DNA from 3 places in the Enterobacter roggenkampii genome. Region 1 is predicted to be linked to each of the others. Evidence: predicted binding sites of a transcription regulator. Region 1 holds the regulator's gene; each other region holds the start of a gene.
What was found. The regulator CRP, encoded in region 1, controls carbon source genes, mostly activating them, when cyclic AMP is high. The targets are predictions, from matches to a motif close to ATGTGANNNNNNTCACAT.

Region 1 (9,757 bases):
GGTTACCCCATCTGTGCCTTATTCACCGCCATCTCTACCGCAGAGAGATGAAGCGGGCAGGTGAGTTCCGGACCGACGATATTTTCAAAGGTGATATTCCCTTCTGCCATTTCGAATACATCGAGAAGATGGGTAATGAACTGATGGCGGCACTGGAAAGCGAAAAGTATCTGGCTGGCCTTGAGAAAGCGGCGTTCATTGAAAAAATTAGCCATTATTATTGTGAAATCAACATGCTGCATCCTTTTTCGAGTGGTAACGGTATTGCTCAGCGCGTTTTCTTTGAGCAGCTGGCGCTCCATGCGGGCTATTCACTGGACTGGCGCGATATCGATCCCGAGGAGTGGGTGTCCGCTAACCGCAGCGGCGCAACGGGGGATTTAACCGCGCTAAACGCGATCTTTGCCAAAGTAGTGAGCGAAGCGCGGGAATCTGAGTAGAATAGGGCGGCATTTTTTTCGGGAGCCGCCATGATTCTGCTGATTGATAACTACGATTCCTTCACCTGGAACCTTTACCAGTATTTTTGCGAACTGGGTGCAGAGGTGGTTGTCCGACGTAACGACGAGATTGGCCTGGCCGATATCGAGACGCTGGCTCCGCAGAAAATCGTGATTTCACCCGGCCCCTGCACGCCGTCGGAATCAGGTATTTCGCTGGAGGTTATCCAGCACTATGCCGGCAAGCTGCCGATCCTCGGCGTTTGTCTGGGCCATCAGGCGATTGCTCAGGCCTTTGGTGCCACCATCGTGCGCGCCGCCAAAGTCATGCACGGCAAAACCTCGCCGGTCACCCACACGGGCACCGGAGTGTTCACGGGGCTCAATAATCCGTTAACCGTGACGCGCTACCATTCCCTGGTCATTGACCCGTCGACGCTGCCCGACGGCTTTGAGGTGACCGCCTGGAGCGATACGCAGGAGATCATGGGGATTCGACATCGCGAATGGGATCTCGAAGGCGTGCAGTTCCATCCGGAAAGCATCCTCAGCGAGCAGGGGCACGCGCTGCTGGCAAATTTCCTCCATCGCTGAATATCTGTTGCCTTGCTGTGATTTTTTATGCATATTTTGTGATTATATTTTCACAATCAATGTGACATAAATGGATGGGCATGACATGGCAACTGAACAACCAGCAATTACCCGCGCGACATTCGATGAAGTGATTCTGCCGATTTATGCACCGGCTGAATTTATCCCGGTGAGGGGGAAAGGCAGCCGCGTCTGGGATCAGCAGGGCAAGGAGTATGTGGATTTCGCGGGCGGTATTGCGGTCACGGCGCTGGGTCATTGCCATCCCGCGCTGGTGGAGGCGCTGAAAACCCAGGGTGAAACCCTGTGGCACACCAGCAACGTGTTCACCAACGAACCGGCGCTGCGCCTGGGCCGTAAGATCATTGATGCCACGTTTGCCGAGCGCGTGCTGTTTATGAACTCCGGCACCGAAGCCAACGAAACCGCCTTTAAGCTGGCGCGCTACTACGCGACCACGCGCCACAGCCCGTACAAAACCAAAATCATCGCCTTCCACAATGCCTTCCACGGACGCTCCTTCTTTACCGTCTCCGTTGGCGGCCAGCCGAAGTATTCCGACGGGTTTGGTCCGAAACCGGCCGACATCATCCACGTGCCGTTTAACGATCTGCACGCGGTGAAAGCGGTGATGGACGACCACACCTGCGCGGTGGTGGTCGAGCCTATTCAGGGGGAAGGCGGCGTGACCGCGGCAACCCCGGAATTCCTGAAAGGGCTGCGCGCGCTGTGCGACGAGCATCAGGCGCTGCTGGTGTTTGATGAAGTGCAGTGCGGGATGGGGCGTACCGGGGACCTGTTTGCCTATATGCACTACGGCGTGACGCCGGATATTCTGACCAGCGCGAAAGCGCTCGGCGGCGGTTTCCCGGTAAGTGCGGTTCTGACGACGCAGGAGATCGCCTCCGCGTTCCACGTCGGTTCTCATGGCTCTACCTACGGCGGTAACCCGCTGGCGAGCGCCGTAGCGGGGGCCGCGTTCGACATCATCAACACGCCAGAGGTGCTAAACGGCGTTAGCGCGAAGCGCGAGCTGTTTGTGAAGCACCTGAAGCAGATTGACGAGCAGTACGACGTGTTCAGCGAGATCCGCGGGATGGGGCTGCTGATTGGCGCCGAGCTGAAGCCGCAGTACAAGGGCCGCGCGCGCGACTTCCTGCACGCCGCCGCTCGCGAAGGGGTGATGGTGCTCAACGCCGGGCCGGACGTGATGCGCTTTGCGCCGTCGCTGGTGGTGGAAGACAAAGACATCGAAGACGGCTTAACCCGCTTTGCCGCGGCGGTTGCAAAGATCGTTAAAGGCTAATATTCGGTTCGTTTCAACCGGCGCGTTAACCAAACCCCATGATGCGGACGCTGACGCCATGCCACCGACGAAATGGTGTGCATGGTGTTCAGATGCCCCAGCACGCGCTGCAAGTGTTGCTCCAGGGTGCTCATTGGCCCGTGGGTTAACGTCTCCGGCGCTTCCAGAATATTTAAATCCCCCGACTCGCCCGGCGAGTCATACTCCAGACGCTGCTGGCAGCGCTGCAGCGCAATTTCACACGACTGCAAATAGCGCTGCGCCAGATCCGGCGTCAGCATCGTATGCTCGCGCGCCAGCGTCGTCATGGCGTTAATGTGCTCAACGATAAACTGACTGTGCGTTACCCACAGCTTCATATCGGCCAGATAATGTGAGTTAAAGCCCGGCTCCTGCATCGCCTGGTTGAGCGAGTTGAACAGAGCGTTGTGCGCCTGGTTGACCTTCATGCGCTGATACGCCAGCGGGGAGGGCTGCGGGTCGTCGCTCAGGATGAGGCGAATGGCCTGCTGGTCGGCCTCCAGCGCGTCGTGGGCGTTCTGCCTGAGCAGCCCGCTCTGCCACTGCGGCCACAGCCAGACCATGCCGCCGAAGGCAATCAGGCAGCCGATCAGGGTATCAATCAGCCTGGCGACAATAAACTGTTCGCCGTTCAGCGTAAGCAGCTGCAGGGTGTATACCGCCGTCACCGTAAAGCCCACCATCGCCCAGCCGTAATTTTTGCGGATAATCAGGTAGCTCACCAGCGTGATCGCCAGCATGCCTGCCAGGGTATAGCCTTCCGGCACGTGGAAGTGCAGCGTTACGCCTGCAATGATCAGCCCGGCCATGGTGCCGCCCGCCCGGTGCAGAATACGCACCCGCGTGGCGCCGTAGCCGTTCTGGGTGACGAACAGCACGGTCATTAAGATCCAGTAGGGCTTCGGCAGATGCAGCGCCATGCCCATCAGGCTGGCGATACTGAGCATCACGCTAATTCGTGCGGCATTGCGCAGGGCGGACGATTTGAGAGACAGATAGCTTTTGAGCGCGGGCAACAGGGGAAGCCGTTTTTGTTTATCCGCCATCAGGTCGCGGGAATAAAGCGGGCGCTGGGTGCGCAGCACGCGGGCGATGCGGCTGAAGTGCCAGGCGGCAAACTGGCCGACCGGGTTATCCGGATGCTGACGGGCGATTTTCTCCAGCGCGCCGAGCTGTTTTTCCATATTAAAGCGCGTGGGATAGCGGTGGTAGAGAATATCGTCAGCCAGCACGCGCAGGCGTGCCGAGACGGTCTGCGCGTTCCAGCGGATCACCGCTTCGGCGTGGCTGCGCTCAACCAGCTTTTGCACCTCCTGCGGGTGGTGCAGGCTAACGGAGATATGCTCCTGCAGATCCAGGCCTACCTGGAAGGTGCGCAGCAGCCGTTTGTATTCGTGGTTCTTGTTGGCGGCGAGCATATGCAGCTGCTGATAGCACTGGCTTATCAGATCCACCACCTTCTGCTGGCGCGTCAGCAGCGGCGGTAAGGCTTTTTCCGGATCGGTATGCTGGGTGAGCAGGGTGTATTTGGCTTCGCAGTATTCCGCCAACTGCACATAGAGCAGGCTCAGGGATTCGCGCAGCGGCTGTTCCCGCCACAGCCAGAACCAGAACCAGTTAAACAGCCCGTACCACAGTGTCCCCAGCGCGTAGATCAGCAGCGGCTCCCACACCGGCATATTCCCGGCGAGGCTCAGCGTGAAGATGGCCGCAATCAGCGAGGCGGGTAGCAGGCGGGCGTGCAGCGAGCTGATTTCCGCCGTGACGCCGAGCGTCATCGCCAGCACCGTCAGGATCAGCGGCAGCGGGATATCCCGGGCCAGTAAAAGCTGTACGGCAAGGCTACAGCCAGCAAACAGGCAGCCGCCCACGATCAGACGTTTGAAAAAGCGCTTATGCGGTGTGTCCAGGCCAGCAATGTTGCAGCAGGCGGGCACGAGGGAAAAGAGCAGGCCTTGCTGAAGGTGTCCGAGGATCAGGCCGATGGCCACGGGTAGACACAACACCAGCGTTTGTCGCAGTGCGTAGTTAACTTCCGGGTGATAGATCAGCCTGCGCCACATGAGGAGTAGAGACAAAAACGGCGTGACACCTTGCGATGGCACGCCGTTTAAGCGGAATTAACGCGTTCCGTAAACCACGATGGTTTTACCGTGGGCGGAGATCAGGTTTTGATCTTCCAGCATTTTCAGGATACGGCCCACTGTTTCACGGGAGCAACCGACGATCTGACCAATTTCCTGACGGGTAATTTTAATTTGCATGCCGTCCGGATGGGTCATGGCGTCCGGCTGTTTCGCCAGGTTCAGCAGAGTTTGTGCGATGCGGCCCGTCACGTCCAGGAAGGCGAGGTTGCCCACTTTCTCTGAGGTGACCTGCAGACGGCGCGCCATCTGGGAAGAGAGACGCATCAGAATGTCAGGGTTAACCTGAATCAGCTGACGGAACTTCTTGTAAGAAATTTCAGCCACTTCACATGCTGTCTTTGCACGAACCCAGGCGCTACGTTCCTGGCCCTCTTCAAACAGGCCCAGTTCACCGATGAAATCGCCCTGGTTCAGATAAGAAAGGATCATCTCTTTCCCTTCTTCATCTTTGATCAGCACTGCCACCGAGCCTTTAACGATGTAATACAACGTTTCCGCTTTTTCACCCTGGTGAATCAGCGTGCTCTTTGATGGGTACTTATGAATGTGGCAATGAGACAAGAACCATTCGAGAGTCGGGTCTGTTTGCGGTTTGCCAAGCACCATGCGCTGTTATCCTCTGTTATAAGCTGTCACCAGAGTCATCAGATGCATCCGGACTCTGGGGTTGCAATCGAATTCTTACCCATACCCTGGGAAGTCGGCTACCGTAACGTTTCGCAGCCAGTAAAGTTTGATGTCCTCTGCATACATGTGTAACGTCAATGTATTACTGTAGCATCCTGAGTGTTTTAGCATAGCTTTCGCCGCGTGTCTCCTGGTGTCTCGCTTCAGCATGATGCAGGTCGCCTTCCATTGCGAGAAATGTAACGCACGCGTAATCTGTCACCAAAAATGCAACGTTGGAGTTTAAGAATATGCAAGCGCGCGTGAAGTGGGTTGAAGGTTTAACGTTCCTGGGCGAGTCCGCGTCAGGACATCAGATTTTGATGGATGGTAACTCCGGCGATAAAGCGCCCAGCCCAATGGAAATGGTGCTGATGGCGGCAGGGGGATGCAGTGCCATTGACGTGGTGTCGATTCTGCAAAAAGGCCGTCATGACGTGACGGATTGTGAGGTCAAACTCACGTCAGAACGCCGCGAAGAGGCGCCACGCCTGTTCACCCACATCAATCTGCACTTTGTGGTCACCGGTAAAGAACTGAAAGACGCGGCGGTTTCACGTGCGGTGGACCTGTCTGCGGAGAAGTACTGCTCTGTGGCGTTAATGCTGGAGAAAGCGGTAAACATCACCCATTCGTATGAAGTGATCGAGGCTTAATGTTTTGGCGGGTGGCGCTTCGCTGACCCGCCCTACAAAAGCACGACCGTTGGCCCGGTAAGCGCAGCGCCCCGGGCAAAAAACTCACGCGATCTGTTTCCCTTCCATCAGTCGCTCCACCAGCGGCGTCATGATGAGCTCCATCGCCAGCCCCATTTTTCCGCCCGGTACGACTAATGTATTCATGTGAGAAATAAACGAGCCCTGCAGCATCGCCAGCAGCCAGGGGTAGTCAATGCCTTCGAGATTGCGGAAATGGATCACCACAAAGCTCTCATCCAGGGATGGGATACTTTTGGCCGCGAACGGGTTGGAGGTGTCCACCGTCGGCACGCGCTGGAAGTTGATATGGGTGCGGGAAAACTGCGGCGTCAGGAAGTTGATGTAGTCTTCCATGGAGCGCACCACCGAATCCATCACTGCTTCGCGCGAGTGGCCGCGCTCGCTCATGTCACGCGTCAGCTTCTGGATCCACTCCAGGTTAACGATAGGCACCACGCCAACCAGCAGATCCACGTGGCGCGCCACGTCGTGCTGCGGCGTGACCACGCCGCCGTGTAATCCTTCGTAGAACAGCACGTCGGTAGGTTCCGGCAGGGGCTGCCAGGGGGTAAAGGTGCCAGGCACCTGATTCCAGGGAACGGCTTCATCATAGGTATGCAGATACTTGCGGGACTGCCCTTTACCGCTCTGGCCGTACTCAATAAAGGTTTGTTCCAGCAGGCCGAAGTCATTGGCTTCCGGACCGAAGTAGCTGATGTGTTTACCCAGATCGCGCGCCTTACGGATGGCCATGTCCATCTCCGGGCGCGTGTAGCGGTGAAAGCTGTCGCCTTCGACCTCCGCCGCACGGAGATTCAGCTGGGCGAAAATCTTGCGAAATGCGAGGCTGGTGGTGGTGGTTCCCGCACCACTCGACCCCGTAACGGCAATAACCGGATGTCTGGCAGACATAGCAACTCCCTGACTGAAAAGGGTGGAAGATCAGCCGTGAAACGCGTTGCGGGGCATGATATTGACCGTCTCATGCAGTTCTGACCACACCAGCACCACGTCGCCGCTTTTCAGCTGGCGCTTTACATCGTTGACCTTTTGCTCAAGCGAGCGTTCCTGTTCACCATAATCGGTGCCTTCGCGTAATACAAAGCTTTCAATCAGATTATCGAGCGTTTCGGGAGCCAGATCCTGCCAGGGAATAATCATGTTGCACCGTCCAGATAAGGGGTTAGCCAGTCAGGAATACGCGTCTCAAGCCACATTTTCGGGCGGCGCAGCGTGCCGCCGATAAACCCGACGTGGCCGCCGTGCTCGGTCAACTGATAGTGAACGTTGTCGGGCAGGAATTCCTGAGCGGGAATCGAGTGATGATCCATAAAAGGGTCATCTTTGGCGTGAATGATCAGCGTTGGCTGCGTGATCTTGCTGAGCAGCGGCATGGCGCTGCATTGACGATAATAGTCAATTGCATCGGCGAAGCCGTGAATTTTCGCGGTGATCAGATCGTCGAATTCGCGTATGCGGCGCACTTTTTTCAGCTGGCGCAGGCTGACCGGGAGGGTGTCCGGGTAGGCCTTCAGCTTACGCGCCGCGTTGGCCTTCAGCAGGTTGAGCAGGTAGCGCTGATAGACGCGGGAAAAGCCTTTATCCATGTGGTAGCTGCACTGCTCCAGCATGAACGGGGCGGAGACGATGACGGCGGCATCCAGCGGGACGCTTTCCCCTTCTTTAGCTAACAGGCAGGCCAGCATATTTCCGCCCAACGAGTAGCCTACGGCCGCGGTGGGCACGGTGCCAAAGTTGTCCCGCAGCCAGTGTAAAAACCACGTGCCGTCTTCTGTTTCACCCGAGTGATAGATACGCTTCTGCCGGTTCGGCTCGCCGCTGCAGCCGCGAAAATGCATCACCACGCCGAGCCAGCCGCGCGCTTTGGCCGCCTCAATGAGCCCGTGTGCATACGGGCTGTGCAGGCTGCCTTCCAGACCGTGAAAAACCACCAGCCGCGGCTTATGTCGAGCCTGATCCGGCGCTTCGCTCCAGGCGAGATCCAGAAAGTCACCGTCTGGCAGATCTAGCCGCTGCCAGTGTGGGGTGAACTGAACCTTGCGGCGGATCAGTCGCGGCAGCATGGTCTGCAAATGGCGATTGGCGACGCCGCGCATAGGCACGAACTCAGTGCTGTCTTCGGCTGCAATCTCGAAGCCTGATGGAATGATTTGGGTCATAAGCGCGATGCTGATTCTTGTCGGAAATTAACGATACTTTCCGAATTGTACCCCGTTTAGCCTGGTTTTCCGAAACATGAACTGATCCCGATCACAAATATTTACCTTGATTATTACTCTCAGGCTAATGATTCACCTCTACGCTTAATTGATGCCTTTCTCACCAGAGCGCACACTCTACTCAACGTTAAGCAAATCAAAATGATTATCTGAATCAGGAGGTTAATAATGTTATCTGGGCAAACACCCACCCGGCAATGGAACACGCGACGCAGCGAAAAAGCGCGTCGTCTGGCCTCCGTACCGGTGCAGGGCAAGGTACTGCCAACCGGCGATCTCGTCGCCATGCTGGAAAAACTGATCGCGCCAGGCGACAAGGTCGTGCTGGAAGGTAACAACCAGAAGCAGGCCGATTTCCTTTCCCGCTCGCTGGCCGAAGTGAACCCGCAGATCGTCCACGACCTGCATATGATCATGCCGAGCGTTGGCCGTAGCGAACATTTGGATATCTTTGAGAAAGGCATCGCCCGCAAGCTGGATTTCTCCTTCTCCGGGACGCAGAGCCTGCGCATCTCCCAACTGCTGGAGGATGGTCAGCTCGAAATCGGCGCGATTCACACCTACATCGAACTCTACTCCCGTCTCTACGTCGACCTGTCGCCCAACGTGGCGCTGATTGCTGGCTTTAAAGCTGACCGCAAAGGCAACCTCTATACCGGGGCGAGCACCGAAGATACCCCGGCGCTGGTGGAAGCCGCCGCGTTCCATGACGGCATCGTCATCGCGCAGGTGAACGAGCTGGTGGATGACGAGTGTGACCTGCCGCGCGTGGACATTCCGGGTTCGTGGATTGACTTTGTGGTGGTGGCCGATAAGCCGTTCTTTATCGAACCGCTGTTTACCCGCGACCCGCGCCTGATTAAACAGGAACACATCCTGATGGCGATGATGGCCATCAAGGGTATTTATGCGGAACACCAGGTGCAGTCCCTGAACCACGGGATCGGCTTTAACACTGCGGCGATTGAGCTGCTGCTGCCTACCTACGGTGAACAGCTCGGCCTTAAAGGCAAAATCTGTAAACACTGGACGCTGAACCCGCATCCGACGCTGATCCCGGCTATTGAAAGCGGCTGGGTCGAGAGCGTGCACTGCTTCGGCGGCGAGCTGGGGATGGAAGAGTACATCCGCGCGCGTCCGGACGTCTTCTTTACCGGTGCCGACGGCTCCATGCGCTCCAACCGCGCGTTCTGCCAGCTGGCAGGTCAGTACGCGGTGGATATGTTCATCGGCTCTACGCTGCAGGTGGACGGCTACGCCAACTCCTCAACCGTGACCCGCGGTCGTCTGTCCGGCTTCGGCGGTGCGCCAAACATGGGTCACGACCCGCACGGTCGTCGCCACGCCACGCCAGCCTGGCTGAACATGATCACCGAACCTGACCCAATGCAGCGCGGCAAAAAACTCGTCGTGCAGATGGTGGAAACCTTCCAGGCGGGCGTGAAGCCGACCTTCGTGGAAAAACTCGATGCCGTTGACGTGGCGAAAGCCTCCGGTATGCCGCTGGCGCCGGTGATGATCTACGGCGATGACGTCACCCACGTGCTGACGGAAGAGGGGATTGCCTACCTCTATCGGGCGAAAGATCTGGAAGAGCGTCGCGCCATGGTCGCCGCCGTCGCGGGGATCACCGACATCGGTCTGG
Region 2 (9,757 bases), 1.2 Mb from region 1:
GTCAGATTCAGTTCGTGCTGCTGAAAGGCGAACCGGGCCACCCGGATGCTGAAGCGCGTACCACCTACGTTATCAAAGAGCTGAACGACAAGGGCCTGAAAACCCAGCAGCTGGCGTTAGATACCGCGATGTGGGATACCGCTCAGGCGAAAGATAAGATGGACGCGTGGCTGTCCGGCCCTAACGCCAACAAAATCGAAGTGGTTATCGCCAACAACGATGCGATGGCAATGGGTGCGGTAGAAGCGCTGAAAGCACACAACAAATCCTCTATCCCGGTATTCGGCGTAGATGCGCTGCCAGAAGCGCTGGCGCTGGTTAAATCCGGTGCGATGGCCGGTACCGTGCTGAACGATGCCAACAACCAGGCGAAAGCCACCTTCGATCTGGCGAAAAACCTGGCCGATGGCAAAGGTGCGGCAGATGGCACCAACTGGAAAATTGACAACAAAATCGTTCGCGTACCTTACGTGGGCGTAGACCAGTCCAACCTGGCTGAGTTTATCGGTAAATAAAAGAGTTAACTTGTCTTCACTGGGCGCAACGAGTTGCGCCCTTTTATAACGCGATATGCGAGGCCAACAAGGTATAATTATGGTCAGCACAACAACTCAGTCATCCGGTGAATACCTGTTGGAAATGAGCGGTATCAACAAGTCATTTCCCGGCGTTAAGGCACTCGATAATGTTAATTTAAAAGTGCGTCCTCACTCTATTCATGCCTTAATGGGGGAGAACGGTGCGGGTAAATCAACATTATTAAAATGTCTTTTTGGGATCTATCAAAAAGATTCTGGCAGCATTCTTTTTCAGGGGAAAGAGATCGATTTCCATTCAGCGAAAGAAGCACTGGAAAACGGTATCTCGATGGTTCACCAGGAATTAAACCTGGTGCTGCAGCGTTCAGTCATGGATAACATGTGGTTGGGGCGTTATCCCACCAAAGGTGTTTTTGTCGATCAGGACAAAATGTATCGCGACACCAAGGCAATTTTCGACGAGCTGGATATTGATATCGATCCGCGCGCCCGCGTGGGAACATTATCCGTCTCCCAGATGCAGATGATCGAAATTGCCAAAGCGTTCTCCTATGATGCGAAAATTGTCATCATGGACGAACCGACATCCTCATTAACGGAAAAAGAGGTTAACCACCTTTTTACCATTATTCGTAAGCTGAAAGATCGCGGCTGCGGCATTGTGTACATCTCCCACAAAATGGAAGAGATCTTCCAGCTGTGCGATGAGATCACCATCCTGCGCGACGGCCAGTGGATCGCCACGCAGCCGCTGGAAGGGCTGGACATGGACAAGATCATCGCCATGATGGTCGGCCGTTCCCTGAACCAGCGCTTCCCGGACAAAGAGAACAAGCCGGGCGAAGTGATCCTGGAAGTGCGCAACCTGACCTCGTTACGTCAGCCGTCTATCCGCGATGTCTCCTTCGACCTGCACAAGGGTGAAATCCTGGGGATTGCCGGCCTGGTGGGGGCAAAGCGCACCGACATCGTGGAAACCCTGTTTGGCATTCGTGAGAAAGCCGAAGGCACCATTACGCTGCACGGTAAGAAAATCAATAACCACAACGCCAACGAAGCCATTAATAATGGTTTTGCGCTGGTGACGGAAGAGCGTCGTTCGACCGGTATTTATGCTTATCTGGATATTAACTTTAACTCGTTAATTTCTAACATTCGCAATTACAAAAACAAAGTCGGGCTGTTGGATAACTCCCGCATGAAGAGCGATACCCAATGGGTGATTGACTCCATGCGCGTGAAAACGCCAGGCCACCGCACCCAGATTGGTTCGTTGTCAGGCGGTAACCAGCAGAAAGTGATTATTGGCCGTTGGTTATTAACGCAGCCAGAAATTCTGATGCTGGATGAGCCGACCCGCGGTATTGACGTCGGCGCGAAGTTTGAAATTTATCAGCTGATTGCCGAGCTGGCGAAAAAGAATAAAGGGATCATTATCATTTCTTCCGAAATGCCGGAACTGTTAGGGATCACGGACCGTATTCTGGTTATGAGCAATGGTCTCGTCGCCGGTATTGTTGACACCAAAACGACAACGCAAAATGAAATTTTGCGTCTTGCGTCTTTGCACCTTTAAGATCAGGGGCTCCTCATGAGTGCGTTAAATAAAAAAAGTTTTCTCACTTACCTGAAAGAAGGCGGTATTTACGTTGTTCTTTTAGTATTGCTGGCAATCATCATTTTCCAGGACCCTACGTTCTTAAGCCTGCTGAACCTGAGTAACATTCTGACCCAGTCCTCCGTGCGTATTATCATTGCGCTGGGCGTGGCGGGCCTGATCGTGACCCAGGGGACGGACCTTTCTGCAGGTCGCCAGGTAGGTCTGGCGGCGGTTATCGCGGCAACCCTGCTGCAGTCGATGGAAAACGCCAACAAGGTCTTCCCGGAAATGGCCACCATGCCGATTTTCGTGGTGATCCTGATTGTCTGCGCCATCGGTGCGGTGATTGGTCTGATCAACGGTATTATCATCGCCTACCTGAACGTGACGCCATTCATCACCACCCTGGGTACGATGATCATCGTTTACGGTATCAACTCCCTGTACTACGACTTCGTCGGTGCTTCGCCCATCTCGGGCTTTGACAGCGGCTTCTCGACCTTTACGCAAGGGTTTATCGCGCTGGGCAGCTTCCGCCTGTCGTATATCACCTTCTATGCGCTGATTGCGGTCGCCTTCGTATGGATCCTGTGGAACAAAACGCGCTTTGGCAAAAACATCTTCGCTATCGGCGGTAACCCGGAAGCGGCGAAAGTCTCCGGCGTAAACGTTGCCCTGAACCTGCTCATCATCTATGCCCTGTCCGGGGTGTTCTACGCCTTCGGCGGGATGCTGGAAGCGGGCCGTATCGGCTCTGCAACGAACAACCTTGGCTTCATGTACGAACTGGATGCGATTGCAGCCTGCGTGGTGGGCGGCGTCTCCTTCAGCGGCGGTGTGGGGACGGTGCTCGGCGTGGTGACCGGTGTGATCATCTTCACCGTCATCAACTACGGATTGACCTACATCGGCGTGAACCCGTACTGGCAGTACATCATCAAGGGCGCCATCATTATCTTCGCGGTTGCGCTGGATTCACTGAAGTACGCCCGTAAGAAGTAATCGTCACTCGCCATACCCGGCCCGCTCACCGAGCGGGCTTTTTTATGCCCTATGCCAGATGGGACTCCTCCTGCGTCACAATCCGCTCAAACCAGTCGAGTTCAGAAAGCTTGCAGGCGACCCACTGTTCGGAAAAGGCGTCGCCCAGGCTGTCGGTGAGATACTGACAGCGGGCAAAGGCCTCAATCGCCTCCTGCTGGAACAGCGGCAGTTCGGGTTGGTCGTGCTCAGGGAGATCCCCCTCGTCGATATGTTCCAGCCCGTACAGCATGCCTGTCAGGATAGTGGCTATGACCAGATACGGATTCGCATCGGCCCCGGCCAGCCGGTACTCGATACGACGGTTGCTCTCATCCGAGCAGGGAATACGCAAGGCGGCGGAGCGGGTGTTATAGCCCCAGGAGTTAAAGACGGGTTCCGTCAGGTTTTTACGCAGGCGACGAAACGCGTTGACCCCCGGCGCAAGAATGGCGACGGAGGCGGGCATCAGCGCCAGCTGGCCCGCGATGCACAAGCGCATCATGCTGCTCAGCGCGTTCACCGGCGAGGCAAAAACGTTTTCGCCACGGCTATCGTTCAGGCTGAAATGGATGTGCAAACCGCTGCCGGAAAGCTCGCTGAACGGCTTAGCCATAAAGTTGGCCTGAAGACCGTGCTTTTCAGCGACATAGCGGGTCAGGCGGCGCAGGGCCAGCACGTTATCACAAACCTCTACGACGCGCTGGCTGTGCTTCAGGTTTAATTCGTACTGTCCGGACTCGGCTTCCGCTACCACCCCTGACAGCGGTATGCGCTGAAGGTGCGCCAGCTGTTCCAGCTCGTCAAACAGCGCCGCATGCGCCGACGAGGTATCCATGTGAAAACAGCCCTGATTTTGCGGATCGCGTTCGCCCTGTCCCGTCAGGTAAAACTCGATTTCCGGGGCAATCACCGGGAAAAGGCCGTGCTGGTGGAAGCGGGCCACGACGTTCTGCAGTATCGCGCGCGGCTCAAGCGGGCAGGGGTTACCGTCGCTGTCTTTCATCGTCAGCAGGATCTGCGCGGTGTGCTCCGGATCCTGCGGACAGGGGCGCAGAGAACCGGCGACCGGGACGCACAGCCGGTCGGGTTCATCATAAAGCGGGGCGGCGATGTTTCCCTTCTGGTCCATTGAGTAGACGGAAAGCGGAAAATAACAGCCTTTTTCCAGGCTCAGCATGCTCTCCACCGAGAGGCGCTTGCCGCGCATCGTGCCGTTGATATCGTTCAGGTAAACGTCAACATGTTTCGTTTGCGGGTAACGTTCCAGATAATCGGCCACTTCCACGGCAACGTTGTGCTGCAGGGCGTCAATTTTTTCATCCAGCCAGAGGCCAGAATTAAGTGCGCCAGGGAGTGATAAGCCGGGAAAGTTAAAGTACGGGCGGAGACTTTTGAGGAAAAACGCATTCATTATCGAGTTCATAGTCATTCTTCAATGAAGCCGTAGCGGCAGTGAACTCAGCTTAAAAGAGCCGACGTAAAGGGGAGATAAAAAGCGTCAGGCCCGGCGTAAAGAAAGTATAAAGGCGGCTCTGTTATTTCTCTTTTTTCTGCATATCCAGCAGCTGCTCGGGCGTGACGGCCGGATAACCCTGCGCGTCTTCCGGCACTTCGTGCATCGCCGGAATCGGCACCAGCGGGCCTAAAAAGCGCGGTTCGCGCTTAAAGATATACAGATCGGCCAGGGCACCAAAGCGGGCGCCGAACTCGCGGACGCGCACGCTCAGCATATCTTTTGGCGACGGCACCGCGTAGCACTGCGCCTGAATGCCCATGTGCAGGGCGATAAACAGCGCGCGCTCGCAGTGGAAGCGCTGGGTGATGATGATGAAGTCGTTGGTGTCGAAGACCTTGCGCGTGCGGACGATGGAGTCCAGGGTGCGGAAGCCCGCGTAGTCGAGCACGATATCGGCAGGATCCACGCCCGCGGCAATCAGGTCCTTACGCATCGTCACCGGTTCGTTATAGCTTTGCAGGGCGTTATCGCCGCTCAGCAGAAGGTAGTTCACCTTGCCGCTGTTGTAGGCGTTCAGCGCGCCCTGAATGCGGTAACGGTAATACTGGTTGATGACGCCGGTGCGGTAATACTTGGCGGTGCCGAGCACTACCCCAACCTGACGATAGGGCAGGTCCTGCAGGTCGTCAAAGATATAGGGGGCGGTTTTCCAGCTCATCCACCGGTCGAGGCCGAGCACGATCAACAGCAGTATGCCGACCAGGACAGACAGGCTGTAAAAAACGCGCTTTAACATGCAGATGGCTCGTACCGAAGGTGAAATTTAACTCAGGCTACTTTACCCGCCTGGTTAGCGCAAGAAACAGCGACTCAACTGAGGGGTTTTTCAACAAACTGGCGGGCATTTCTGCCCGCCGGAAGGGTTACGCCAGCAGCACGCGGTCGATCGTCGTACAGCCCAGCGCTTTAAGCGTTGCGGCAGTGGCATCCCACTGAATCAGCGGCGCATCAGCAATTTCTGCCAGAATGGCGCGCTGAATGTCCGGATAGTCATAGCCGTTCAGGTTCAGCAGGTTAAGTGCGCCCTGCAGCGGCGGCAGCGTTGGGTTAAACGCGGCGTTTTCTGCATAGCTGCCGGTGAAGATTCGGCCATCGCGACACTGCAGCGCCACGCCGCTCGGGGACGTGCTGTACGGCGTGTGGCTCTTGTTGGCGGCGGTAATCGCCGCCTGGCTCAGGTCATCGCCGGACAGGGCGAAACCGTGGTCCTGCTCGTCCATCAGCAGGGTTTTGATCTCCAGATCTTTCGGGCCAAACGCGTCCGGCAGGTAATCCGCCAGCGTGTGCGGCGCGCGGCCCGGCAGGTTGATGCGCAGCTGCAGCCCGCTGTTCAGCTCGTTCATAAACTGACGGCAGTGGCCGCAGGGGGTGTAGTTCACGGTAATGGCGCTCAGCGCTTTTTCACCGCGCAGCCAGGCGTGGCTGATGGCGCTCTGCTCGGCGTGAACGGTTTGCTGCATGGTTGCGCCCAGGAACTCCATATTGCCGCCGAAGTACCAGGTGCCGCTGACGCCGCGCGCAATGGCCCCGACGTTGAAGTGGGAGAGATCGGCCCGCGCGCAGGCGGCAGCCAGAGGAAGCAGTGCGAAAGCCAGCGCGTCTTCGTCCAGTCCCGTTGCCTGTTTCAGCATCGTGACCTGCTCCGGGGTCAGCAGGGCGGGGAAGTGCGCATCTGCCAGAACGGGAGTAAGGGCTGACTGCAAATTCTCTGCAAGCTGGGCGAAAGCAGCTTGAAAACGTGGGTGCATGGCGTTTGCCTCATAAAGGTTAATGGATCGGTAGTTTACGGAGCCGTCAGGGCTTTATATGTGATCCACTTCTCATTATGTATGCAACTTATGAAATCAAAATGAAATTTGCGCGACGCATCGCAAATTTTAGCCCATCACTGCCAGAATCAGCGGGAAAATGAACGGGGCCAGCAGGGAGGTAATAATCCCGCAGATCACCAGCGCCAGGGAGCTAAACGCCCCTTCCTGATAATCCAGCTCCGCGCAGCGGGCAGTGCCCAGCGCGTGCGAGGCGGTGCCCATCGACAGCCCCCGTGCCGCCTTAGTATGAATACGCATCGCGTTCAGCAGGGTGTGGCCAAACACCGCGCCGAGAATACCGACGAAAATGACGCACATCGCGCTGATGGCCGGAATGCCGCCGAGGCTGCCCCCAACCGCCATCGCGATAGGCGTGGTCACCGATTTAGGCAGGATTGACGCCGCAATCTGTGGGGAAGCGCCCATCAGCAGCGCCACCGACGTGCCGGTGATCATCGCCACCAGGCTACCCACAAAACAGATGGTAATGATGGATTTCCAGCGGGCGCGGATCTGGTGCAGCTGCTCATATAAAGGGAACGCCAGCGCCACGACGGCGGGCTGCAGCAGGTCGTTTAAGATTTTGCTGCCGGCAAAGTAGCGTTCGTAAGGAATGCCGGTGAGCAGCAGGAACGGAATTATCACCACCATCGCCACCAGCAGGGGGTTCAGCAAGGGCATTTTGAAACGCGCGGCAAGCTTACGTGCGGCGAAAAAGACTGCAAGGGTGAGCGGCAGGGACCACCAGATATTGTCCATCATTTTTTTGTTTTCTCCCCAATCACGTTACGTTCGCCATGCACCAGATGTGAACTCCAGCTCACCACCAGGAAAACCACCAGCGTACTCACCGCGCAGGAAACAACAATCGGGCCGAACTGGGCTTTGAGCAAATCAAAATACTGCATGACCCCGACGCCGATAGGCACGAAAAGCAGCGCCATATAGCGAATGAGGACGAAGCAGCCGGGATTGACCCACTTTGCAGGCAGGATTTGCAGCGCCAGCAACACGAAGAGGATCAGCATGCCGATAATGCTGCCGGGAATGGTGATGGGCAGCAGCGACGCGATGAAAATCCCGGCATACAGGCAGGCGTAAATCAGGACGAATGCGCGCAGATATTGCCAGATAATGTTCAATGATTTGCTCATGGTGATAGTCCTTGCTGAAACGCATTCATCATACAATTAAACCTAAAAATGTGCCACGGATCACATCATGAATTTTGAGCATACCAGACATTCCGGAATGGAACGTCCGGTATCACCTTACTGGTGCAGGCTAGAGTTTAGAGGAAAGGGGTTGCGCTGGCGAAGTAACGCGCCAGAGAAGGCATCAGCGTCAGGCGGTCAGCTTATCGAGAAAAGAAAACAGCACCTGGTTCATTTCGCGATAATCATGCGAACGGAGTTTTTCCGCCGTTTCGACAAAACGGAATTCACCCGCGCGGCGAAGGTCATTCTGCGAATGCTCAATCAGCAACTCTACCACCTCCGGCGTTAGCTCCATATGGCACTGGAAACCGTAAACCCGTTCGCTGTATTGCACGATCTGGCGGGGACAGCCCTCGCTGTAAGCCAGAACCTTAGCCTGCGGCGTCAACCCAGGCATGTCGTTATGCCAGTGACCGACGTTCAGCACGCTGCCAAAGTCTTCAAACAGCGGGTTCGCCTTGCCTGCATCTGTGAGCCTGACGGGAAATTTGCCGATCTCTTTTTCCGGGCTGTGGCAAAACGCGGCGCCCAGCGCTTCGCCGATAAGCTGTGAGCCCAGACAAACGCCTATCACCGTTTTACCTGCCTCTATCGCGCGGCTGATGAGTGCCTTTTCCGCCTGCGCATCAAACCAGGGGCATTCCTCACGCGTGGTGGCGGGGGACTGCGGGCCTCCCATGATGATAAGCAGGTCTGTGTGCCCCAGTTCCTCAGGTAATGAATCGCCCTGATACACTCTGGTGTAGCTCAGACTGCAGCCGCGACTTTTCCCCCAGATTTCATAGGCGCCTGGCGCCTCGAAATGTTCATGAATAATAAAATGGATGTGCATTGCGTCTCTCTCCGGTTACGTGTACAAGCAGCATCATAAGAGGAAGGGGGGAATGTGAAATGCCAACCGTTATCGATAAAACGCCAATTCACGACGATGCCATCGGATGGTCAAGAGGGGCAATTCGCTATACGCGCGGCGAAGTCGATCCGCCTCACCAGCATTCGCAGGGACAACTTTTGTTTGCCATCAAAGGAGTCATGCTGGTCGAAACCGGCAGCAAACGCTGGGTCATACCGCCGCAGCGCGCGCTGTGGATCCCTCCCTTTCAGGAACACACCTACAGCGTGCTATCCACAACGGAGCTCCGCGCGGTCTGGTTTAGCCCGACGCTGATATCGCAATGCGAGCCTTTTAAGCGGAAAGACGAGGTTCACGTGATTATGGCCACAGCGTTGTTCAAAGAGCTGATTGCCGGGCTGTTCAGCGCGGAATACCGCCCGGCAAGCCAGCGCAGCATGGCCGTTTTGCTGCTCGATATCCTCAGCGAGACGCAGCAGATTTCGGCCGAACTGCCGATGCCCGTGGATGAGCGCTTACATCGCGTGGCCTGTGACCTCATTGCCAACAATCTCTGGGATCTCTCTCTGGAAAGGCTGGCGGAACGGGCCGCGATGTCAGAACGCACATTTTCACGTGCGTTTATCAACGATACCGGCTTTAGCTTCCGGGCCTGGCGACAGCGCGCAAGGATTTGTGCCTCGCTGGATCTCCTCGCCAACGGATACCCGGTTAAGCAGGTGGCCTGGATGCTGGGGTTTTCCGGCCCGGCGGCATTTGCGGCGGCGTTTCGCGCCATTGTTGGGGCAACGCCGGGTGACTTTCTGCCTGAACAGAAGCGCTTCCCAGCGATATAGAGAGCGGCTACTATAGCGCGTCTTTTTTCACAGGTACTGCTATGCGTGTTTTACTGGCCCCAATGGAAGGCGTGCTCGACTCCCTCGTGCGCGAGCTTCTGACCGAGGTGAACGACTACGATCTCTGCGTGACGGAGTTTTTGCGCGTGGTCGATATGCTGTTGCCGGTAAAATCCTTCTTCCGGCTTTGCCCCGAGCTGCACAACCAGAGCCGGACCTCTTCCGGCACGCTGGTGCGGATTCAGCTCCTCGGCCAGTATCCGGAATGGCTGGCGGAAAACGCCGCCCGCGCGGTTGAGCTGGGCTCTTACGGGGTGGATCTCAACTGCGGCTGTCCGTCGAAGCTGGTGAACGGCAGCGGC
Region 3 (9,757 bases), 1.2 Mb from region 1:
TTTTGGCATAGCAGATATCGTAAATACAAAAACTCAGGCTTTTGGTCAGATTGTTAAAGCCATGCAGTTTAAGCTTTTTCAATTAGCTCACCCCCTTAGTGGATAATGCGTCTTGCAGGTACTGCGGCAGAGCAAACGCTGCGGTATGAATAGCCGGATTGTAGTATCGGCACTGTAGACCTGCCTGATGGAAGCGGGCCTGAATAATTTCGGTGGAAAGATGACGTAATACGTCGTTATCCGTCGCCCAGGCAAAGGTCATGATCCCGCCGTAGTACGTCGGAATGGCCGCCTGATAGAAGCTGACATCCTCGAAATAGGTGCTGAGCTTGCGATGGCTATCCAGCGCTTCATCCTGTTGCAGGAAGCAGACGCCGTTTTGGGCGACGAAGATCCCGCCCGGGTTCAGGCAACGCTTGCAGCCTTCGTAGAACGAGGAGGTAAACAGCGACGCGCCAGGGCCGATAGGATCGGTGCAGTCGGAGATAATGACGTCAAAGGTCTGGGTTGTCTGGTTAACAAAGTTAACCCCGTCATCAATCACCAGATTAAAACGCGGATCGTCATAGCTACCGGCATTGTGGTTGGGCAGGTACTGGCGGCAGAACGAGACGACGCTCGCATCGATTTCCACCATGGTGATGGTTTCAATCGAGCGATGGCGGGAAACTTCACGCAGCATTGCGCCGTCGCCACCGCCGATAATCAGGACATGCTTCGCGTGACCGTGGGCCAGCAGCGGGACGTGGGTCATCATCTCATGATAGATAAACTCATCTCGCTCGGTCGTTTGCACGACGCCGTCCAGGGCCATGACGCGGCCAAAGGCAGCATTCTCGAAGATGATGAGATCCTGGTGATCGGTTTTTTCATGATAGAGCACGTTATCAACGGCAAAGTACTGACCAAACTGGTCATGCAGTGTTTCATGCCACAACGTGTGGTCGGCCATACGCGGACTCCTCCTTTGTTAACATCCGTTACGCTCACAAAAATGAGCGAAACATGATAGCTAACTATAACCGTGGTTGCACGGCTATAGGTTTAACAGGAGGCGTCGGGAAGGTTATTTGACGTAGGCGAGCAGGCTGAGCGAATCGCGAGCCAGCGCTTTGCATTTTTTAGCCGTGGGAATGCCAATACCGCTTAGGTCACGGTAGCTGTCTTCGCCGAGCGTCTTCATGTCAAAGCTGTCGTAGTTGCTGAGATCCCACTGGTTCTGCTGGGCAAAAAAGACCAGCGCGCGGCGAATTTGCCCGTTGGGTAAATTCTGGTAGCCACAATCATTTTTCAGGAATACAAAAACCGCCGTTAAATCGGCCATATCTTCCGCTTCATTTTCACTGAGCGCATAGCTGTTCGCACACATTGCCATCAGGCTACCGAACAAAATTGTCCTGAAAAACGTCTTCATTGCTTCTACCACTTCTTCACGGAAAATTAACGTTAGCATACTTGATGCCAGTGCGACGATCTTTATTATTGCCGCTTTACTTGACCTTCCGGTAAGGGGAGGGTTTATGCTCAAAAGATCGCCTGCTGGAAATAAGGAAATGAACATGCAACGTCGTGATTTTTTAAAATATTCCGTGGCGCTGGGGGCTGCCAGCGCCTTACCCCTCTGGAGCCGTGCGGTTTTCGCGGCTGACAGGCCTGCCTTACCCATCCCTGATTTGCTGACCGCTGACGCCCGCAGCCGTATCCAGCTTGTCGTTCAGTCCGGTAACACGCTGTTCGGTGCGCACAACGCGACAACCTGGGGCTATAACGGCAATCTTCTCGGTCCTGCGCTACAGCTGCGCAAAGGTAAAGCGGTGACGGTGGATATCCACAATATGCTTGCTGAAGAGACGACGGTGCACTGGCACGGACTGGAAGTGCCGGGCGAGGTAGACGGCGGGCCGCAGGGCATCATCAAAGCGGGCGGCACGCGCAGCGTCACCTTTACGCCCAACCAGCGCGCCGCGACCTGCTGGTTCCATCCGCATCAGCATGGCAAAACGGGCCATCAGGTAGCCATGGGGCTGGCGGGGCTGGTGCTGATTGAAGACGACGAAAGCCGCCTGCTGCGCCTGCCGAAGCAGTGGGGCATCGACGATGTGCCGGTGATTGTGCAGGACAAGAAATTCACCGCTGACGGGCAAATCGACTACCAGCTGGATGTGATGAGCGCGGCGGTCGGCTGGTTTGGCGACACGCTGCTGACCAACGGCGCCATTTATCCTCAGCACGCCGCGCCGAAAGGCTGGCTGCGCCTGCGTCTGCTTAACGGCTGTAACGCGCGTTCCCTCAACTTCGCCACCAGCGATAAGCGTCCGCTGTACGTGGTCGCCAGCGACGGCGGGCTGCTGCCTGAGCCGGTGAAGGTCAACGAACTGCCGATGCTGATGGGGGAGCGCTTTGAGGTGCTGGTGGATATCAGCGACGGCAAGCCGTTCGATCTTGTGACCCTGCCGGTTAGCCAGATGGGGATGGCGGTCGCGCCGTTTGACAAGCCGCATCCGGTGCTGCGTATCCAGCCGTTACGGGTGACCGCTTCCGGCACGCTGCCTGATACGTTAACCACGCTGCCGGCACTTCCGTCGCTTGATGGGCTTACGCAACGGAAACTGCAGCTCTCCATGAACCCGATGCTCGATATGATGGGCATGCAGGCGCTGATGGCGAAATATGGCGATAAGGCGATGGCGGGGATGCATCACGGGCAGATGAGGGGTCACATGAACATGGGCCACGGCAACATGGGCGGCATGGGGAACATGAATCACGGCGACCATGGCTTTGATTTCCACAACGCCAACATGATCAACGGCAAAGCGTTCGATATGAACATGCCGATGTTTGCTGCGACAAAAGGGCAGCTTGAGCGCTGGGTGATTTCAGGTGAAGAGGACATGATGCTGCACCCGTTCCATATCCACGGCACGCAGTTCCGCATTCTCTCTGAGAACGGCAAAGCCCCGGACGCACATCGCGCGGGCTGGAAGGATACGGTGAAGGTGGAAGGCGGCGTCAGCGAGGTGCTGGTGAAGTTTGACCACGATGCGCCGAAGGAGTTTGCCTACATGGCGCACTGCCATCTGCTGGAGCATGAAGATACGGGGATGATGCTGGGCTTTACCGTATAAAAAAAGCCGGGTGGCGGCTTCGTCTTACCCGGCCTGCATTGCTAAAAACGGCAACTTTCGTTGCCGTTTTGCTTTTATTTGCCTTCGTCCGGCAACGCATACGCGACAATATAGTCGCCCATCTTCGTGCCAAACGAACCGTGACCGCCCGCGGAGATGACAACGTACTGCTTGCCATTCACTTCATAGGTCATCGGCGTGGCCTGGCCACCCGCTGGCAGGCGGCCTTGCCACAGTTTTTCACCGTTGGTCATGTTGTACGCGCGCAGGTAGTTATCTGCGGTTGCCGCGATGAACAGCACGTTACCGGCGGTGGAGATTGGGCCACCCAGCATTGGCATACCCATATTGAACGGCACCGGAACCGGCATTGGGAACGGCATGCTGTCCTGTGGCGTACCAATACGTTTTTTCCATACGATCTGGTTAGTTTTCAGATCCAGACCGGAGATGTAACCCCAGGCAGGCTGTTTACACGGCAGACCGAACGGCGACAGGAACGGGTTCAGCGTCACGCCGAACGGTACGCCATACTGCGGCTGAATACCGGCTTCGGTACCGCTGCCTTTCGCGTCTTTCGGCTGCTCCATTGGGTTGCCCGGACCGCGTGGGATCAGACGGGAAACGAACGGCAGCGCCATTGGGTTGGCAATCGCGACCTGACGGTTAGGGTCAACGGAGATCCCACCCCACTCGAACATCCCCAGGTTACCCGGGAAGACCAGCGTGCCCTGCTCAGAAGGCGGCGTGAAGATGCCTTCATAGCGCAGCTGATGGAACATCACGCGGCACACCAGCTGGTCAAACATCGTGGCACCCCACATGTCTGCCCCGCTGAGGTCTTTCTTCGGACGGAAGCTCAGATCGGAGAACGGCTGGGTTTTGCTGACGTAATCGCCTTTCGCCGCACCCTGCGGAACCGGTTTTTCCGGTGCAGGCACAACCAGCTTGCCGTTGCTGCGATCCAGCACGAAGATGTTGCCGGTTTTCGCTGGAGCGTAAATCACCGGTACGGTTTTGCCATCAACGGTGATGTCCGCCAGCGTCGGCTGGGACGGCATATCCATATCCCACAGATCGTGGTGAACGGTCTGGTAGCTCCAGGCCAGCTTACCGGTGGTCGCGTTCAATGCCACGATAGCGCTGGCATAACGTTCCTGCTCCGGCGTGCGGTTACCGCCCCAGATATCTGGCGTAGTAACGCCCATCGGCAGGTAGACCAGGTCCAGCTTCGCGTCATACGCCGCTGGCGCCCAGGAGTTTGGCGAGTTAAAGGTAAAGGTGTGTTCGTCCGACGGGATCGCGTTCGGATCTTTCGCGCCCGGGTCGAAGGCCCACAGCAGTTTACCGGTGTTCACGTCGAAACCACGGATAACGCCGGAGGTTTCACGGGTAGAGAAGTTATCCGTTACCGAACCGGCAATCACGATGGTTTTATCGGTGATGATGGGCGGGGAGGTCGGCTCATACAGACCCGGCGTGGTGTCCGGCATATTGGTCTGCAGATTCAGGATACCTTTGTTGGCAAAGGTTTCGCACAGCTTGCCCGTTTCGGCATTGATGGCGAACAGACGACCATCGTTCACCGGCAGCATGATGCGGCGAGGACAGTCGGCAATGACTTCCGGGCTCGCATTATCCGGGCGCGCTTCGTGATAAGAGACGCCACGGCAGGTCACGTGCTGGAAGGACGGGTTGGAGTTCAGCTGCGGATCGAAGTGCCATTTCTCTTTACCGGTGGCCGCGTCGAGCGCGAACAGACGCTGGTGCGCCGTACACAGATAAAGCATATCGCCGACTTTAATTGGCGTCACTTCGTTGGTCAGTTCACCCGGATCGTTCGGCATCTTCAGATCGCCGGTACGGAATACCCAGGCTTCTTTCAGGTTTTTAACGTTGTCCGCGTTGATCTGCTTCAGCGGAGAGTAGCGCTGACCTTCCTGGTTACGGCCATAGGCAGGCCAGTCGCCGTCAGCAACCTGAGAGATCGCCGCCGCAGGCGTCGATTCTGCGTTCAGCGTACCGTTGATCTCCTGCGGATCGTTGAAGCCAGCCCAGGTCAGGATACCGCCGCTGATTAACAGCGCTACCACCAGCGCCGCGACCGCACCGCTGGACGGCACGATCAGGCGACGCCAGACGAACGGCAGGATCAGCCAGATGCCGAAGAAGACCAGGATGTCACTGCGCGGCGTCAGCGCCCAGAAGTCAAAGCCGACTTCCCAGACGCCCCAGATCATGGTGGCAAGAAGGAGTGCGGCATACAGCCACAGTGCAGATTGTTTTCTACGCCAGAGCAGGACGGTTACGCCAAGCATAACCAGGCCCGCAATCGGGTAGTACCAGGAGCCGCCGATCGCGACCAGCCAGACGCCACCGATTAACAGGTACAGGCCGCAGAAGGCGGCGAATAGCGCTGTTAATGTCACCAGTAGACGCGGCTGTTTAGAGTTTGTTTCAGCCATAGAAAGTGTACTCGTCAGTTTTTGTTAATAATTTGCTAGCAACTAATTATAGGTATTAACAAGTGTGATCGGAATCACAATATTTGCTTTTTATAACTCATACGCCAGGGTTATCCATTTGCTGATATAATGGCTGGCTTGCGTATCAGTGCTGGATATTAACTCATCCGTATTGAGAGATTTTCATTAAAATCATTTGGTTAGTAATATGAAACATACTGTTGAAGTGATGATCCCGGAAGCCGAGATCAAAGCGCGTATCGCCGAACTGGGTCGTCAAATCACCGAACATTACAAGGACAGCGGCAGCGAAATGGTGCTGGTCGGTCTGTTGCGCGGCTCTTTCATGTTCATGGCAGACCTGTGCCGTGAGGTGCATGTGCCCCATGAGGTCGATTTTATGACCGCCTCCAGCTACGGCAGCGGCATGTCCACCACCCGTGATGTGAAAATCCTGAAAGATCTGGATGAAGATATTCGTGGCAAAGATGTGTTGATCGTTGAGGACATCATCGACTCCGGCAACACGCTGTCAAAAGTGCGCGAGATCCTGAGCCTGCGTGAGCCAAAATCGCTGGCGATTTGCACCCTGCTGGATAAGCCTGACCGCCGTGAAGTGCAGGTGCCGGTGGAGTTTGTTGGTTTCTCTATCCCGGACGAGTTCGTCGTCGGTTACGGCATTGACTACGCACAGCGTTATCGTCATCTGCCGTATGTTGGGAAAGTGGTATTGCTGGACGAGTAATTGCGGTTTGTTGCCCGGTGGCGCTGCGCTTACCGGGCCTACGAATGGGCACATGTAGGCCGGGTAAGGCGCAGCCGCCACCCGGCTTTGTTTATTTATGGTTTACGTGCTTAAGCTGAAGGTTGGCAATTCCTGAACGGTAACGCTGCTCCAGCGTTTCGCGGTTGGTGGCGGTCACTTCCAGGTTGCGCAGCAGACCATCGTGAATACCGTACGCCCAGCCGTGGATCGAGACCTTCTGCCCGCGCTTCCACGCCGATTGCATGATCGTTGAGTGGCCCAGGTTATACACCTGCTCCATCACGTTGAGTTCGCACAGGGTATCCATGCGGCGCTCCTGCGGCATTTCGCCCAGCAGTGAGCTATGTTTGAACCAGATATCGCGGATGTGGAGCAGCCAGTTATCAATGAGCCCCAGCTCCGTGTTTTCAACCGCCGCCTGCACGCCGCCGCAGCCGTAGTGGCCGCAGATGATGATGTGCTCGACTTGCAGAACGTCAACGGCATACTGAACAACAGAAAGACAGTTGAGATCGGTGTGAATCACCAGGTTGGCAACGTTGCGGTGAACAAACAGTTCGCCGGGCTCGAGGCCGGTCAGGCGCTCCGCCGGTACGCGGCTGTCGGAGCATCCAATCCAGAGAAAGCGTGGGTTTTGCGCCTGCGCGAGTTTTCCAAAAAATCCGGGGTCTTCCTCCACCAGCATTTTTGACCATAGTGCATTGTTGCTGATGAGTGTATCTATGTTGTTCATGGAGGTTAGCGACCTGTAACCGAGTAATTGCGTTGCGCTACTATAGGGTAACCCGACTTTTAATGAAACCACACAACGTGTGTCAGAACTGAAGGTAAGTTAATTTCATGGCAATTGCACTGGAGCTTGAGCAGCTTAAAAAAACCTATCCGGGCGGCGTTCAGGCGCTGCGCGGAATAGATCTTAAAGTAGAGGCCGGTGATTTTTACGCGCTTCTGGGGCCGAACGGGGCGGGGAAATCGACTACCATCGGCATCATTAGCTCGCTGGTGAACAAAACCTCCGGCCGCGTCAGCGTGTTCGGATACGACCTGCAAACAGATGTGGTCAACGCCAAGCGCCAGCTGGGTCTGGTACCGCAGGAATTCAACTTCAACCCGTTTGAGACGGTGCAGCAGATCGTCGTTAACCAGGCGGGTTATTACGGCGTTGAGCGTAAAGAGGCCCTGGAGCGGAGCGAAAAATACCTCAAGCAGCTCGATCTGTGGGAAAAGCGTAACGAACGCGCCCGGATGTTATCCGGCGGGATGAAGCGCCGCCTGATGATTGCCCGTGCGCTGATGCACGAGCCAAAGCTGCTGATCCTCGATGAGCCGACGGCGGGCGTAGACATTGAGCTGCGCCGCTCCATGTGGGGCTTCCTGAAAGACCTCAATGACAAAGGCACCACCATCATTCTGACTACCCACTACCTGGAAGAGGCGGAAATGCTGTGCCGCAACATCGGCATCATTCAGCACGGCGAACTGGTGGAAAACACCTCGATGAAGAACCTGCTCTCCAAGCTGAAATCGGAAACCTTTATTCTCGATCTGGCGGCAAAGAGCCCGCTACCGAAGCTTGAAGGGTACCAGTATCGTCTGGTGGATACCTCAACGCTGGAAGTGGAAGTGCTGCGTGAGCAGGGGATTAACAGCGTGTTCTCCCAGCTGAGCGCGCAGGGTATTCAGGTTTTAAGTATGCGTAACAAAGCGAACCGACTGGAAGAGCTGTTTGTCTCTCTGGTGCAGGATAAACAAGGAGACAAGGCATGACGCATCTTTACTGGGTCGCGCTGAAAAGTATCTGGGCGAAAGAGATTAACCGTTTTATGCGCATCTGGGTGCAAACCCTGGTGCCGCCAGTCATCACGATGACGCTCTATTTCATCATCTTCGGTAACCTGATTGGTTCCCGGATTGGTGAGATGCACGGCTTTACCTATATGCAGTTTATCGTGCCTGGCCTGATCATGATGGCGGTGATCACCAACGCCTATGCCAACGTGGCGTCGTCCTTTTTCAGCGCCAAGTTCCAGCGCAATATTGAGGAGCTGCTGGTGGCACCGGTGCCAACGCATGTGATCATTGCCGGTTACGTCGGTGGCGGCGTGGCGCGCGGTCTGTGTGTTGGGATCCTGGTGACGGCCATCTCGCTGTTCTTCGTGCCGTTCCAGGTGCACTCCTGGCTTTTCGTGGCCCTGACCCTGCTCCTGACGGCGATCCTCTTCTCGCTGGCCGGTCTGCTGAACGCCGTGTTTGCCAAAACGTTTGACGACATCAGCCTGATCCCGACCTTCGTGCTGACGCCGCTGACCTATCTCGGCGGGGTGTTCTACTCCCTGACGCTGCTGCCGCCGTTCTGGCAGGCGCTGTCGCACCTGAACCCGATCGTCTACATGATCAGCGGTTTCCGCTTTGGCTTCCTCGGCATCACCGATGTGCCGCTGTTTACCACGGTGGCGGTGCTGGTGGTGTTCATCATCGTCTTCTACCTGCTGTGCTGGTATCTGATCCAGCGCGGACGCGGTCTGCGCAGCTAGCCCTCAGCCCGGCGACATTCTGTCTGCCGGGCACTTTCTTTGACAGTTATCACCGAAAACTAACCTTCACTCCGCTAAACTACTTGCCTGCTAAGGAGAGAGTTATGCTGGGATGGGTTATCACCTGCCACGATGAACGGGCGCAGGACATGCTGCTGAAGCTGGAAGCCAGGTTTGGTCCGCTGCCACAGTGTCGCGCGGTTAACTACTGGCGCGGCTTGAGTACCAACATGCTTGGCCGGATGATGTGCGATGCCCTTCATGAAACCGACACCGGAGATGGCGTGATTTTCCTTACCGATAAATCCGGCGCGGCGCCGTACCGTGCTGCGGCCCTGATGAGCCATAAGCACGACTGCTGCGAGGTGATCTCCGGTATTAGCTTTCCACTGCTTGAAATGATGTATCCCCATCGCGAGACCTTAACCAGCGCAGCGTTCCGTAACGCTATCGTTTCGCTGGGTACCCCGGGCGTCAGCAGCTTGTGGCATCAACAGCAAAAAAATCCTCCCTTTGTCCTGCTGCATGACCTGTATAAGAATTAAACATTGGTATTGATGTCGCTTTTGCTACAATGGCGTAAGTATTTCCGCTTCGAATAAGACCCTCATGTTCACGCGTATTGTTTTCCTGCTATTGATGTTCGTGTCCGGCACTGTTTCTGCCAGTTTATTAAGTCAGCAAAGACTGCCTGCTCAATATATGCAAACCACCGAAGATGCGGCGATTTGGGCGCAGATCGGCAACAGCGTCATTAACGTTGGCAACGTGCGGGCAGGGCAGATCCTCGCGGTGGTGCCTGCGGCGGCGGACTACTATGAATTTCGCTTCGGATTTGGCACGGGCTTTATCGACAAGGGGCAT

Region 2: a site for CRP is predicted at 6,485-6,502, ahead of cdd (cytidine deaminase). Genes of this name have one in related genera too.
Region 3: a site for CRP is predicted at 5,656-5,673, ahead of hpt (hypoxanthine phosphoribosyltransferase). Genes of this name have one in related genera too.

The regions. Positions count from the first base shown of each region.
Region 1 covers NZ_CP017184.1:4,318,364-4,328,120, reverse strand. The annotation lists gene BFV67_RS20370 (putative adenosine monophosphate-protein transferase Fic) at 1-440, shown strand, start outside; gene pabA (aminodeoxychorismate synthase component 2) at 471-1,034, shown strand; gene argD (bifunctional acetylornithine/succinyldiaminopimelate transaminase) at 1,120-2,340, shown strand; gene BFV67_RS20355 (YccS/YhfK family putative transporter) at 2,337-4,424, opposite strand; gene crp (cAMP-activated global transcriptional regulator CRP) at 4,482-5,114, opposite strand; gene BFV67_RS20345 (OsmC family protein) at 5,426-5,830, shown strand; gene BFV67_RS20340 (phosphoribulokinase) at 5,915-6,784, opposite strand; gene BFV67_RS20335 (YheU family protein) at 6,815-7,033, opposite strand; gene BFV67_RS20330 (hydrolase) at 7,030-8,052, opposite strand; gene mdcA (malonate decarboxylase subunit alpha) at 8,281-9,757, shown strand, end outside.
Region 2 covers NZ_CP017184.1:3,109,798-3,119,554, reverse strand. The annotation lists gene mglB (galactose/glucose ABC transporter substrate-binding protein MglB) at 1-515, shown strand, start outside; gene mglA (galactose/methyl galactoside ABC transporter ATP-binding protein MglA) at 595-2,115, shown strand; gene mglC (galactose/methyl galactoside ABC transporter permease MglC) at 2,131-3,141, shown strand; gene BFV67_RS14610 (glutamine synthetase family protein) at 3,191-4,573, opposite strand; gene sanA (outer membrane permeability protein SanA) at 4,698-5,414, opposite strand; gene cdd (cytidine deaminase) at 5,542-6,426, opposite strand; gene BFV67_RS14595 (CidB/LrgB family autolysis modulator) at 6,556-7,251, opposite strand; gene BFV67_RS14590 (CidA/LrgA family protein) at 7,248-7,643, opposite strand; gene BFV67_RS14585 (type 1 glutamine amidotransferase) at 7,834-8,538, opposite strand; gene BFV67_RS14580 (AraC family transcriptional regulator) at 8,598-9,395, shown strand; gene dusC (tRNA dihydrouridine(16) synthase DusC) at 9,437-9,757, shown strand, end outside.
Region 3 covers NZ_CP017184.1:801,212-810,968, forward strand. The annotation lists gene speD (adenosylmethionine decarboxylase) at 1-82, opposite strand, end outside; gene speE (polyamine aminopropyltransferase) at 83-952, opposite strand; gene BFV67_RS03670 (YacC family pilotin-like protein) at 1,067-1,414, opposite strand; gene cueO (multicopper oxidase CueO) at 1,560-3,128, shown strand; gene BFV67_RS03680 (glucose/quinate/shikimate family membrane-bound PQQ-dependent dehydrogenase) at 3,203-5,593, opposite strand; gene hpt (hypoxanthine phosphoribosyltransferase) at 5,802-6,338, shown strand; gene can (carbonate dehydratase) at 6,430-7,092, opposite strand; gene BFV67_RS03695 (ABC transporter ATP-binding protein) at 7,200-8,126, shown strand; gene BFV67_RS03700 (ABC transporter permease) at 8,123-8,893, shown strand; gene BFV67_RS03705 (PTS sugar transporter subunit IIA) at 8,998-9,438, shown strand; gene BFV67_RS03710 (polysaccharide deacetylase family protein) at 9,503-9,757, shown strand, end outside.